DNA from 3 places in the Paenibacillus sp. LPE1-1-1.1 genome. Region 3 is predicted to be linked to each of the others. Evidence: riboswitches for the same ligand, from Rfam matches in the RefSeq annotation. Region 3 holds a riboswitch; each other region holds the start of a gene.
What was found. Region 3 has a riboswitch for cobalamin ahead of MRBLPE1_RS05925 (DUF4430 domain-containing protein). Riboswitches for the same ligand answer to the same signal wherever they lie in the genome.

Region 1 (4,080 bases), on a different contig from region 3:
AAAAAACCTGGAGAGCGTCATTATCGAAGGCCACAACCAATTGCCTGATCAAGCGGAAGCGATTGTTGCTGCCGGCCTTGAACAAGCAAAAAAAGTAGCTGCAAGCTTCTAATTTCAGCGGTAAAGCCAAGACAGCCAGACATTCGTCTGGTTGTCTTTTTTTTGCATTGGGCGTTCTGTAAATAAAAAATGATTGACTCTTTAAGCGGATCAATGTTTATATTATATAGACCGATCGTTATAATCGAGGAGTGAATGGATGTCAGAAAAACAAAATACCAGATGCGCCATTCTTGAAACGGCGGCAAGGCTTTTTTTTACGCAGGGATACCATGCTACCGGTTTGAGCCAAATTATTAAAGAGAGCAGCTGTCCGAAAGGCTCTTTGTATTATTATTTCCCGAACGGCAAGGAGGAGCTGGCGCTGGAGTGCATCAACTGCACCCGTGATCTCGTCATCGAGAAGTGGAATCAAAAATTTTCCGCTTTTGAAGAGCCGGCGGAAGCCATACAGGATTTCGTTCACGATATGGCGGAGGATGCCGAGAAGTTCGATTTCCAAGGGTATATGCCCTTTAGTTTCTGGATGGCGGTGGAGACCTCGTCGATCAGCGATACGCTTAGAGCTGCCGGACAGGATGTTTTTGCCGCTTGGCAGGCCGTCATCTCGGAAAGGCTTGTTAGTTATGGCATGGATGAGGCCAAAGCAAAAGAGATTGGCGTCGTCATCATTTCGCTGCTGGAGGGCGCGCTGATCCTGACGTTGACGAATCGGGATAAGCAGCCGCTGTTAAGCGCGGCAAAGTGCATACCCTACGTCGTAAACCATTGTCCTTCTTTCTGAGAAGGCATCAATAAATATAGATAGATATGGGAGAGTGGAATTTTTGCAAGCAACAATGGCAAAATCGCAGCAACGAACGGAGCAGACCTACAAAGTATTTCCTATTATGATTTCTTTGCTTTTGGCCGGCTTCGTCGGCATGTTCAGTGAAACGGCTTTAAATGTAGCGCTTAGCGATCTAATTCAAGTTTTTAATATCACTGCGCCAACGGTACAATGGCTGACAACGGGCTATTTGCTCACGCTTGGCATCTTGGTTCCGGTATCGGGCTTATTGCTGCAATGGTTTTCAACGAGGCAGCTGTTTATAGCAGCGGTAAGCTTCTCCGTGCTTGGCACGCTTGTGGCGGCGCTCGCTCCGAGCTTTGATGTGCTCATGGCGGCACGCGTCATTCAAGCCATTGGTACGGCGCTTCTTCTGCCCCTGATGTTTAATACGATACTCATTATTTTTCCTGCCGAGAAGCGGGGAGCGGCGATGGGCATAATCGGGCTCGTCATTATGGTTGCACCCGCGGTAGGACCTACCATAGCCGGACTTCTCATCGAAAATTTGAGCTGGCACTGGATTTTCTGGCTGTCGCTTCCGTTCTTGGTTATAGCCCTTGTTTTTGGAATTTTCTATATGCAAAATGTCTCCACGATTACAAAACCGAAAATCGATGTTTTCTCGCTTGTATTCTCGACCCTTGGCTTCGGCGGCATCGTGTTTGCGTTCAGCAGCGCAGGTGAAGGCGAAGGCGGTTGGGGCAGCGCAAAAGTTATTACCTTTATGATTATCGGCATAGCCGCGCTTATCGTTTTTGCTATCCGTCAGTTGACGATGAAGCAGCCGATGATGAACCTGCGCGCCTTTAAGCATCCGATGTTCATAGTGGGAACGCTGATGGTGTTTATTTGTATGATGGTTATATTAGCCTCCATGCTCGTTTTACCGATGTATTTGATCAGCGGGCTGGGTCTTAGCGCGCTTACGGCAGGTCTCGTCCTATTGCCGGGGGGACTGATTAATGGTATTTTGTCCCCGGTTATGGGCAGCTTGTTTGATAAATTCGGTCCAAAATGGCTCGTTATTCCCGGACTTGTTATCTTAGCAGCCGTGCTTTGGTTTTTCTCCGGCATTACGACGGCGTCGACGCTGGCGCTTGTCATCGTGCTTCATTCCTGCTTGATGATCGGAATTTCGATGGTATGGATGCCGTCGCAGACCAATGGTCTGAACCAGCTTCCGCGCGAACTGTATCCGGACGGCACAGCGATTATGAACACGCTGCAGCAGGTGGCGGGTGCCATTGGCACGGCGGTTGCGGTTAGCATTATGACCGCTGGGATGAACAGTTTCATGAAGAATGCCGCTGATCCGGCTGACCCGGCGAATGCGCCTCTCGCTATGACGGCGGGCATACAGGATGCGTTTATTTTCGCGATGGTCGTTGCGGTCATTGGCCTAGTTGTTGCGTTCTTCATTAAACGGGTTCATGTAGAAAAGCAAAATAATAAAAAATAAAGTTACGAAACATGATGACCTCAAAGCCGAACAGGATGGCTATGTCTGATCGCTTATAGACAAACCCCCTTAATCCCGATATGATTGATAAAATAACCGAATATTTGTTAAGAGAAGGTGCAAGCAGAACGGGTTTTTGTTTGCTTAATAGGGAAGTCCGGTATCATGCCGGCGCGGTCCCGCCACTGTATGTGAAGAGCGTTTCTCTCAAAATGCCACTGTCTGTCGTAGGGATGGGAAGGTAGAGAAACGTGTTGACGCACGAGCCAGGAGACCTGCCTTTTCTTATTTTGTTTCTCATTCTTCGGGGGTAAGAATGGAGATCGGAACGTTATGCAATGCGCATGATGTTTATTTTATTTGCAGTTGCAAATCTTTAATTCGATAAAAGATCCCCTCTGAACAGGGGATCTTTTTTTTGTTTTGCAGCCCCCAGCGGCATAACGAAGAAGCTTGTCCGGTCAAAAAGAATTGAAAAAAGGAAGTAGGAAAGAATTGATGGCAAAGAACAGCAAGCGATGGTTATTCAGCTTATTGATAGGCCTGCTGGTAATTGGAGCAATCGTCGGCTGCGCGAATCCGGAAACGAACGGAAATACGGCAAGCGAGCAAACGCCAGCAAGCCAAGCTCCGCAAGAGACAGCTGTAACGGATGATAAAGGCAGCATAGAGCCTAAAGGCGGAAGCGAGAGCGCGCAACCTGCTAATTCATCTCCGACTGCGGAACCAAAGGCAACGCCCTCTGCGGTCGCGGACAAAGACGAAGATGAAAATCCGGTAAAGGATGCCGCAAGCGAGAAACCCGCTGCGTCCGTGAAACCGGCGAAGCCGACGCTATCCCCAGTGCAGGGCGATCAGCAGGTGACGCCTTCGCCAAAGCCGAATGCGTCAGAAAAGCCCGTCCAGTCTCCGTCTGCCTCACCGGCCGAAACGAAGCAGCCGATTAGTTCGGTTACGATATCGATCGTGGCGGACGAGAAAACGGGCACCGTGCTCGCGGCTACCGCCGTCGAACTGCAGAAAGACGATACCGTGCTTGAAGTGCTGAAGAGAACGACCCGCAAAAACAAAATCCAAATGGAATACAGAGGCGTAAAGGCTGCTGCTTACATTGAAGGCATTGATAATTTGTATGAATTTGATCTCGGCGCAAAGAGTGGATGGATGTACCGGGTGAACGGCGAGTTTCCAAATAAAAGCGCGGGTGCCTTTAAGCTCAAGGACGGCGATGTCATTGAATGGCTGTATACCATCGATCTCGGCGAGGATCTGGGAGCCGAGGCGGAATGAACAATGCCTTCTTCTCCGCTCATCCCATTACCAGCTTCTGCTATTATGCGGGTGTCATTGCCTTTGGCATGCTGTTATTTCATCCTGTTTTCCTCGTGACGTCGATTGCGGCGCTTACGGCTATTATTGTCATTCATGGCGAAGGGAAGCGGCTGCTTAAGCTGCTTCCTTATTATGCGCTTATGGGCGGATCGGTTGCCGTTCTTAACCCGTTGTTCTCCCATCGGGGGAGGCATATTCTCTTTTATTTCATGGATCAGCCGATAACGCTGGAAGCGATTTTGTACGGGGTGACGATGATGCTCTCGTTAATATGCATGATGCTGGCGTTTGTTTCCTTTCAGCAAATCGTAACCACAGACAAATGGATGTATCTGTTCTCGAGGGTCGCGCCGCGCACGTCGCTCCTAACCTCGATGTCGATTCGCTTCGTGCCGCT
Region 2 (4,080 bases), 1.2 Mb from region 3:
AAGAAATGGCGCAGGCTAATGCGCAAGGCAAGCCTAGTGACCGCAATAGCAGTCGGCGTCATTTCGATTTTGCGCGGGCTTGCCGTTAATGGCGTAATTCCGTCGATTAATCCGTGGCTGTGGTAGACTCTAGTGGACTGCACGCAGAAGCCTAACGACGGTATAGGAATGGTCATCCATTTCGAGCGTTAAGGTTGCCTTCCAAGTGCCGGCCATTAACGGTATGCCTTCGCCTTCGTATTTGCCTGGAGCAGCTTCTGCCAATTCGAATTGATAATCGCCGCAAACCATATTGAGCATATCCAGCTTAACATGAATGGACGCGTCCTTAACGGGGCTGCCATTTCGATCGGTCACATCGATTTTAAAGCTGTTGCGTTGAAGCACTTTGGCTGGATAGGCATCAATGGTCCAAATGATATTGCCATTTTCGAATGTATGCTCAGTAACGGGCGGAGGCGGGGCATCGTTCGGGTGCAGCCAAATCAATGCCCCGCCGGCCAGAAGCGCAGTGAATATGAAAACAAGAACGAACTTGAGCAAAGGCGAACGGGCGTTACGACTCGGCAGCATGACAGCATATCATCTCCTTTGTTCCGGTGTTTTGGAATCAGCTCATCTAATTTACCTATGCAGGCAATGAGTGGTGCAGAACGTGTTAAGAAATGGTTGGAAGCATCAATGGCATTGGACAAATTTCAAGAGACGGTGTATATTAACATCTGATCATTTCATAGTTTATAGACAGGTGCGGATAGGAGCATAACCGACCAGGAAGCGAAAGCTTACGGTACTCCTTGAGGCTTAATAGGGAAGCCCGGTGTAAATCCGGCACGGACCCGCCACTGTAAGGACGCGCAGCAGTATCTTAATCATACTGTGCTATCCGAGTCAGAAAATCTGCCTGTCTTGTTATACACTCAAACCTACGTGGACTTAGGTACGGTGTTGGAGAAGCTTGCCGCTTAGCTGTTTATGTAAAAGCGTATGAAAGCATTTCTGGCACATTGGCCAGAGATGCTTTTTTTTATTTATACGTAATAAAATAATAGGGGTGCAGTAGAGGATGAACCGAATGAACCGCAATACGATGAAGTTTTTGCTAGGCTTGCTGCTTGTCATGATGCTAGTGGTTACGAGCGCGTGCGGAGCAAACAAGAATGCCGACAATCTGAGTAACAATCAGGCAGGCAATGCGGAGCAACCCGCAACGGCTGAGCCGACGCCGGACGCGTCAGCCCAAACCACGGTATATCCATTGACAATCAAGGATGACACCGGGACGGAAATTACTTTTGAAAAGCAGCCTGCCAAAGTGGTTACGCTTGTTCCGAGCGAAACGGAAACGATTTATGCCATTGGTTCGGGAGAGCAAGTGGTGGGCGTCGATCAATGGAGCGATTATCCGGAAGAGGCAGCCTCGAAGCCGAAGGTCGGCGATATGACGACCAATATAGAAGCTGTCGTGGCTTTGAATCCCGATCTCGTTCTTGCGTCTTCGTCGCTGAATACGGAGGCGATTACGAAGCTGCGCGAGCTGAATATTGCGGTGTATGCGACAGATCCGCTGACCTATGATGCCGTTATTGCCAAAATCGAGAATTTAGGTCATATTATGAATAAACAGTCCGAAGCAACTGCCGTAGCCGACCATATGCGTGAAGTGAAGCAGCAGGTTTCGGATGCCGTAAAAGATGCAGAGAAAAAGAAGGTATTTTTAGAATTTTCGCAAGGCTGGACAGTTGGCTCGGGCACATTCCTTGATGAGCTGCTAGGTTTGGCAGGCGGGAACAACATCTCTGCCGGCTCACCAGGCTGGTACGAGGTTAACGCTGAAGAAGTTGTGACCCAAAACCCTGAGCTCATTATTTATCCTGATTTGAAGGAGGACCCGAATCCGATCGTTGCCGGCATCGAGAGCCGCCCAGGCTGGGATGTCATCGACGCGGTGAAAAACAAGCAAATGTTCGCGGTGACCGAAAACCCGCTCGTTCGCGTAGGCCCGCGGCTTGCGGACGGTTTGCTTGAGCTTGCTAAAGTGATTCACCCGGATCTCGTAAAATAATCCAATGACCTATAAACTCGTTTGGTATGGAGGAGCAGCTATGCTCCTTCTTGCTGTTTCTATCGTTGTTAGTTTGACCATTGGCTCATCCGGCATATCGGTTCGGGATGTGTGGGGCATTATGCTGCATCAGCTGCCTTGGCTTTCGGATAAGCCCACATCCTATACGGCGGGAGAAATCGCGATTGTCACGCAGGTCAGACTGTCCCGCGTGCTGCTGGCGGTTCTTGTCGGCGCATGCCTTGCGCTTGCAGGAGCAGGCTTTCAAGGGGTGCTTCGCAATCCTTTAGCCGATCCTTATACGCTTGGCGTAGCCTCGGGCAGCTCGGTAGGCGCCGCATTTATCATCTTGTTCGGGCTGCAAACGGCGCTCGGGATGTGGACGATTCCGCTTGTAGCCTTTGGAACGGGAACGGTTACGCTGCTTGGCGTTTTTTGGCTTTCACGCAATAAAGGGATTATGCATATTGAAACGCTCATTCTCTCCGGGGTCATTATTCAATCCTTTTTAGGCGCCTTTGTTTCATTTATGGTTTCGATGTCTGAAGGAGTCGTCAATCAAATTTTGTTTTGGTTAATGGGCTCGCTTGCCATGAGAAGCTGGGATAACGTGTATATGCTTATCCCGTTTCTTGCGCTTGGATTGCCGCTGCTGATCGCCTATGGCCAATCGCTCAACTTATTTGTTTTGGGAGAACGGCATGCGGCCCATCTAGGCGTTAACGTAGAACGGACAAAGCTCGTTGTTTTAATCGGCTCCACGCTGCTGACGGCGGCGGCCGTTTCTGTGTCCGGCGTTATCGGTTTCGTCGGTTTAGTTGTACCGCATTTGATTCGTTTATTGGTGGGACCGGACTATCGATTCATTACCCCATTGTCAGCGATCGGAGGCGGAGTGTTTGTCTTATGGGCTGATACGTTTGCAAGGATGGCATTAACGCCAAAAGAAATTCCGTTAGGTGTCGTTACCGCACTGATCGGAGCGCCGTTCTTTGCTTTTTTGCTGCATAGGCGGAAGCTGAAGCAAGGAGGCTCGATATGATAGAGGCACATAACATTACTCAGACCGTTCAGGGACGAGTAGTGCTGAACGGACTATCCTGTACGTTTCAGAAAGGGCGGATGTACGGCATCATTGGTCCGAACGGTGTAGGCAAGTCAACGCTCCTGCAGGTGCTGTCGGGCGTCGAACGTCCTAAAAGCGGTGACGTACGGCTTGCCGGAATCCCCTTAGCCTCCTATCCGCGCAAAGAATTGGCTAAGCAGATGGCTGTTCTACAGCAAAGCGGTCTTCCTCCGGTCGGATTCTCGGTGCGCGAGGTTGTAAGCATGGGAAGGTATCCGTTTCAGAATTGGCTGGGCAGCGACGAGAAAGATTCAGAAACGATCGTTAATGAGGCACTTACCGCAATGGGGCTGCAAGAGCTGGAGCATCGCAAAATGGATCAGCTGAGCGGCGGGGAACGCCAGCGCGTGGCTCTGGCTAAGGTGATGGCGCAGGAGCCGTCTATTATTTTGCTGGATGAGCCCACAACCTACTTAGATATAGGCTTTCAGGTGCAGCTTCTTGATACGGTGCGGGCATGGCAGCAGAAGCGGGACCTAACCGTTATTGCTGTCCTGCATGATTTAAACCTAGCCGCGCTATATTGCGACGAGCTGGCCGTGCTTCATCAAGGAAAGGTTGCCGCCGCTGGAACGCCGCATCAGGTGCTTACTCCGTCACTCATTGAGCGGGTATATGAGACAACGACAACCGTTATCTCCCATCCCGTGACCTCAGCGCCTCAAATCATGCTGCAGCCGAATTATAGATCCGAATAGTAAAATATGAGAGTAGGAGCGATTGCCATGGCAAACGATTTATACATACAGCTATTAGAAACCATTAAGCGAATCAAACCCTTCAACGAAGAGGCTGCGGCTCAAGCTGCGCGTCACTCGGACTCCTTAACGAAGCCGCCTGGCAGTCTGGGCAAACTGGAAGCGATTGCGTCACAAATCGCAGGCGTCTC
Region 3 (4,080 bases):
GATGTTTGACCGGATTACGATGTTTTTGCTGCTGAGCCTCATCACCTTCACGATGCTGTTTATTTCGATCGTACTGTGGGAAATCAGCCGGATCCTGCATCGGAGCCTGCCAAAGGTGAAGCCCAACTATCTTATCATCATGACAGCAGCCCTTATCTATTCGGCTTGCTTGCTCATTAAGAATTGGGAGTCGATCGAGAAGTTAGCGATGTGGAATACGCTGCTGCGGTTTTTTGTTTTTTTAATCATTCCCTGCTCAATATGGTTTATTGGAGTTCGTTCCAGAAGGATGATCAAAGATGAAAGTGCTTAAGACATTTATTATCATAGGCATGGTCTTAACCCTTAGCGGCTGCTGGGATACTATTGATATCAATCACCGTGTATTGCCGGTTGTGATGGGCGTTTCCAAGCAGAACGGCGAATATTTGATCTATCTTCAAATTCCTGAGCCGGGTCAACATACGACGCAAATAAAAATCGTGACCGGAAGCGGGAACACGATCAATCATGCGGTCGATAAGATCAGTGCTAATTTGGAGAATCGCGTGGATTTACTACACGTGAAGGTTGTTTTGATGGACAAGAAATATGCGCAGGAGGGACTCGAAGATACCATTGCCGATTTTATGAGAGGCCGTGACGTGTCGCCTAAGACGCTGGTTACGATATGCGATGAAGATATGGATTATTTTTTTAAAACGGTAAAAAAAATGATGGAGCCCGAAGGCACGACGCTTTATGATTTTTTCGAGAAAAACGCTGGCTGGGATCCGCAAATTGCATTAACCCGGGTTTGGGAAGTATATCGCAGCATTCACTCTTATACGCGAGACGTAGCCATTCCGATCATTCGGTCGGGGAAAACGACCGCCGTTCAGCATATTGGCTCGGCCGTCATAAAAAACGGAAAAATGGTGGGGCAGATCAATTCGGATGAAACGCTGCTCTTCAATGCTTTTAAAGGCGAGAGCACGCAAGGGAAGATTGAGGTGCTGGATCATGCGAGCGTGCTTATCATAAGCAACTCTATGGATACAAAAAGCGTGATGAGCGGCGGTAAGCCTATTTTAAAAAGTGAATTAAAATTGAAGGTCGTTATCTTGGAAACAAAGGGGAACCCGACAAGTGAATTGATCAAGCAGGAGCTTGACGCTATGCTTACGGAGAAGTTCAATCAAATGTTCGCCAAGCTCCAAGCGGGCGGCGCGGATATTTTGGGTACAGGGCAATATTTCCGGCATAAAATTCCGCGGGTGCAGTTGAAAAGTTGGCGTACGGAGTATTACCCAAAGCTAAAGCTGGATCTTCAAGTAAATGCGATTATCGAAAATACGGGATTTCTCAATATGCGTTAGCGCTTCTAGGGGCCCTTCATCCATGGGATTGAGGGCTGCAGCGGCGCGCTTGGAAAAAAACAAACGGAACCTTTGTCTAATCGGTTTTTTTTTGATACAATTCACAAGTCTAGTACTTACAATTTCATAGAATAGCTAATATGGTGCTGCCGTGAAGCAAATCTTCGCAAGCAGCTTAATAGGGAAGTTCGGTCAAAGTCCGACGCGGTCCCGCCACTGTATCGCAGAGCTGACAATCATTTTATCCACTGTCCGGTTAGGACGGGAAGGAGATCGTCGAGCGATGAAGCGAAGCCAGGAGACCTGCCATAAAAGTGCTCTAAAATTCTCACGAGGATGGGAGGGAGATGTTTATTCGTGCTTCAGCGATAGGTAATTTCCTATGCTTTCTTACGCACGTAACAGCCCCAACATCTTTCCATGCGGAAGATGTTTTTTTGTTGCCAAAAAAGAACCAAAAGGAGAGAAAACATTGCTTGCCTTGAAAACATTCCTAAGAAAAAGCTTGCCTGCCATTTTAAGTTTTGTTTTAATCTTTAGTTTATTTGCGCCTCAAGTCAGTAAAGCCGCAGACCATACCGGAAACGCTGCTTTAAATGAAATGATTGGGAAAACGGTCAATTATTATAAAAATAAAAATGAAACCTTGGAATCCTGGTGGGCGATTGTCGCGCTGTGGGGAGCCGGAGAAAATCTGCAGGACGGCACTTGGAAGCTGCCTAGCTGGAAGACGATAGATCCGAAATCTACGGTTTCCGGAACCGAGTATATCCGGTATATTTTTGCATTGCTCGCCATGGGCGAGGATCCGGCTCATGCTTGGGAGACCAACCGTAACCTATACGCGGAGCTTGCCGCGCAGCAAAATCCTGCAACGGGTGCATTTGGTTCAACCAATAAACATATGTGGGCGATGCTTGCGCTCGATACGGGCGCAAAGCTGGGCAGCGATGTAGGCGGGTGGAACGCAGCCGCTAAACAAAAAGCATTAGATTATCTGCTAGGCAAGCAGCTTAGCGACGGCGGTTTCGCATTTTTTGGGAGCACTTCGGAGTCTGACATGACGGGAATGGGTCTGCTGGCGCTTGGAAACTATCAGAATGACAGCGCCGCGCAGCAGTCGATTGAGAGAATAAAAGCATTTTTGAAAACAAAGCAGTTAAACAACGAGCAAGTCATGTACGGGGAAAATTCAAACAGCATGTCCGCCGTTGTCTCGGGTTTGGCTGCCATAAACGAGGATGTATTGTCTGATCCTTGGACGGCCAATGGCAAAAGCGTTCTCGATTCTTTTGCGCTGTACCAGCTGCAGGACGGCACTTTCAAATGGAATGAAAGCGACACCGCAGGCAATGGCATGGCTACCGAACAAGCGCTGATTGCGCTCACCGATATCCAATCGCTGCAAAGCGTATGGTATCGTTTTGCTGAAGCCAAACCGCCGGTTCCGGTAGCAGCAGAACTGCAAGTAGACGGAATTTCCGGACCGATTTACGCCAAACAACAGGTAACGATTAAAAATACGGAAAAACCGGCAACGGCATTGGATTTGCTGAAGCAAGCCCTTGATCTAGCGAATCCGAAAATCAGCTACAAAGTCGTAGACAGCAGCTTCGGATCCTATGTCTCTTCTATTCATGGCCAAGCGGCGGGCAGCCTTGGCGGCTGGGACGGCTGGATGTATGAAGTAAACGGCATCGCGCCAAGCGTAGGAGCAGACGCCTACGAACTGAAATCAGCCGATGTTGTACGCTTCTACTACAGCAGATGGCCGTTGATTTCAACGGCAGCGCAAATCGCAAACGGAGCTGAAAACCCGTCAGTCGAGGTCGCGCTGATTGGAGATGAGTTTACGGAAGATGCGGTGAGCAGTAACAATTGGTCCATTCAAACAGGTAACACGGAGCTTCAGGTAAACGCGATCAGCCTAGATGGAAATAAAGCAACGGTTTCATTTACAGGAACAGCTAAAGGCGGAACGATTACCTTAAAAGCATTGGGCGCTGCGCTTGTCGGCAATACAGACAGCGATGCAATAGCTGTCGTAGTCCCTCGCGTACTAAGCGGTTCAACGGATCAAACGATTGCGATTAACGGGAATGAAAAATCCGTTCTAATCACAGAAGCAGGCGCGGCTCCGCTAACGAATAACGTCAGCCTTACCTTCGCGACGGCTGCTTTGCCTAAGGTAACAGCAGAACGAGGTAACGCATGGCTGGAGATTCCGGTCAATACGGTCGTCACATCGGCATGGAACAAAGTGCTTCAGCTGCCGCAAAATCTTAGCACGACGGAAAGCGGATTGGACGCCAAGTTGAACACCGCGCTATCTTCCGGCAGCAAGAAGGTGGATACCATTGCCGTTCGCATACAAGCAGGCGGTCCGGATAAAATCGAGTTCAACCAGCATGTCACCCTGACCATAAAAGGCCAAGGCGACAAGGAAGCAGGATTCATTGATCAATCGGGTGTATTTACGCCAATAAAAAAATATTCCGATTCGTCAGTGCGGGCAGACGAGGTTTACGCATACAGCCTAAACGGCGATTTGATTATTAAAACGAAACATTTCACCGAGTTTCTTGCTTATACCGCATCGGCATTAACGATTGGCGGAGGCGGCGGCGGTCTTCCGGCAGTTCAAACGATCACGCTTTCCGTTGAAAAACGTTCATTAAACGAGGGGGATGCCGTTGCTCCTTATGCCGTAACATTGTCCGAA

Region 1: linked by a shared signal. The riboswitch ahead of MRBLPE1_RS22865 (DUF4430 domain-containing protein) and the one ahead of MRBLPE1_RS05925 (DUF4430 domain-containing protein) in region 3 are both predicted to bind cobalamin.
Region 2: linked by a shared signal. The riboswitch ahead of MRBLPE1_RS00605 (ABC transporter substrate-binding protein) and the one ahead of MRBLPE1_RS05925 (DUF4430 domain-containing protein) in region 3 are both predicted to bind cobalamin.

What each region holds. Positions count from the first base shown of each region.
Region 1 is NZ_JBEGHY010000023.1:1,298,879-1,302,958, reverse strand. It holds gene MRBLPE1_RS22880 (FMN-dependent NADH-azoreductase) at 1-112, shown strand, start outside; gene MRBLPE1_RS22875 (TetR/AcrR family transcriptional regulator) at 260-844, shown strand; gene MRBLPE1_RS22870 (DHA2 family efflux MFS transporter permease subunit) at 900-2,351, shown strand; cobalamin riboswitch at 2,450-2,648, shown strand; gene MRBLPE1_RS22865 (DUF4430 domain-containing protein) at 2,850-3,641, shown strand; gene MRBLPE1_RS22860 (energy-coupling factor transporter transmembrane component T) at 3,638-4,080, shown strand, end outside.
Region 2 is NZ_JBEGHY010000001.1:112,473-116,552, reverse strand. It holds gene MRBLPE1_RS00615 (sulfite exporter TauE/SafE family protein) at 1-126, shown strand, start outside; gene MRBLPE1_RS00610 (FixH family protein) at 130-573, opposite strand; cobalamin riboswitch at 772-922, shown strand; gene MRBLPE1_RS00605 (ABC transporter substrate-binding protein) at 1,067-2,065, shown strand; gene MRBLPE1_RS00600 (FecCD family ABC transporter permease) at 2,106-3,107, shown strand; gene MRBLPE1_RS00595 (heme ABC transporter ATP-binding protein) at 3,104-3,889, shown strand; gene cobT (nicotinate-nucleotide--dimethylbenzimidazole phosphoribosyltransferase) at 3,917-4,080, shown strand, end outside.
Region 3 is NZ_JBEGHY010000001.1:1,358,016-1,362,095, reverse strand. It holds gene MRBLPE1_RS05935 (GerAB/ArcD/ProY family transporter) at 1-313, shown strand, start outside; gene MRBLPE1_RS05930 (Ger(x)C family spore germination protein) at 300-1,358, shown strand; cobalamin riboswitch at 1,483-1,683, shown strand; gene MRBLPE1_RS05925 (DUF4430 domain-containing protein) at 1,831-4,080, shown strand, end outside.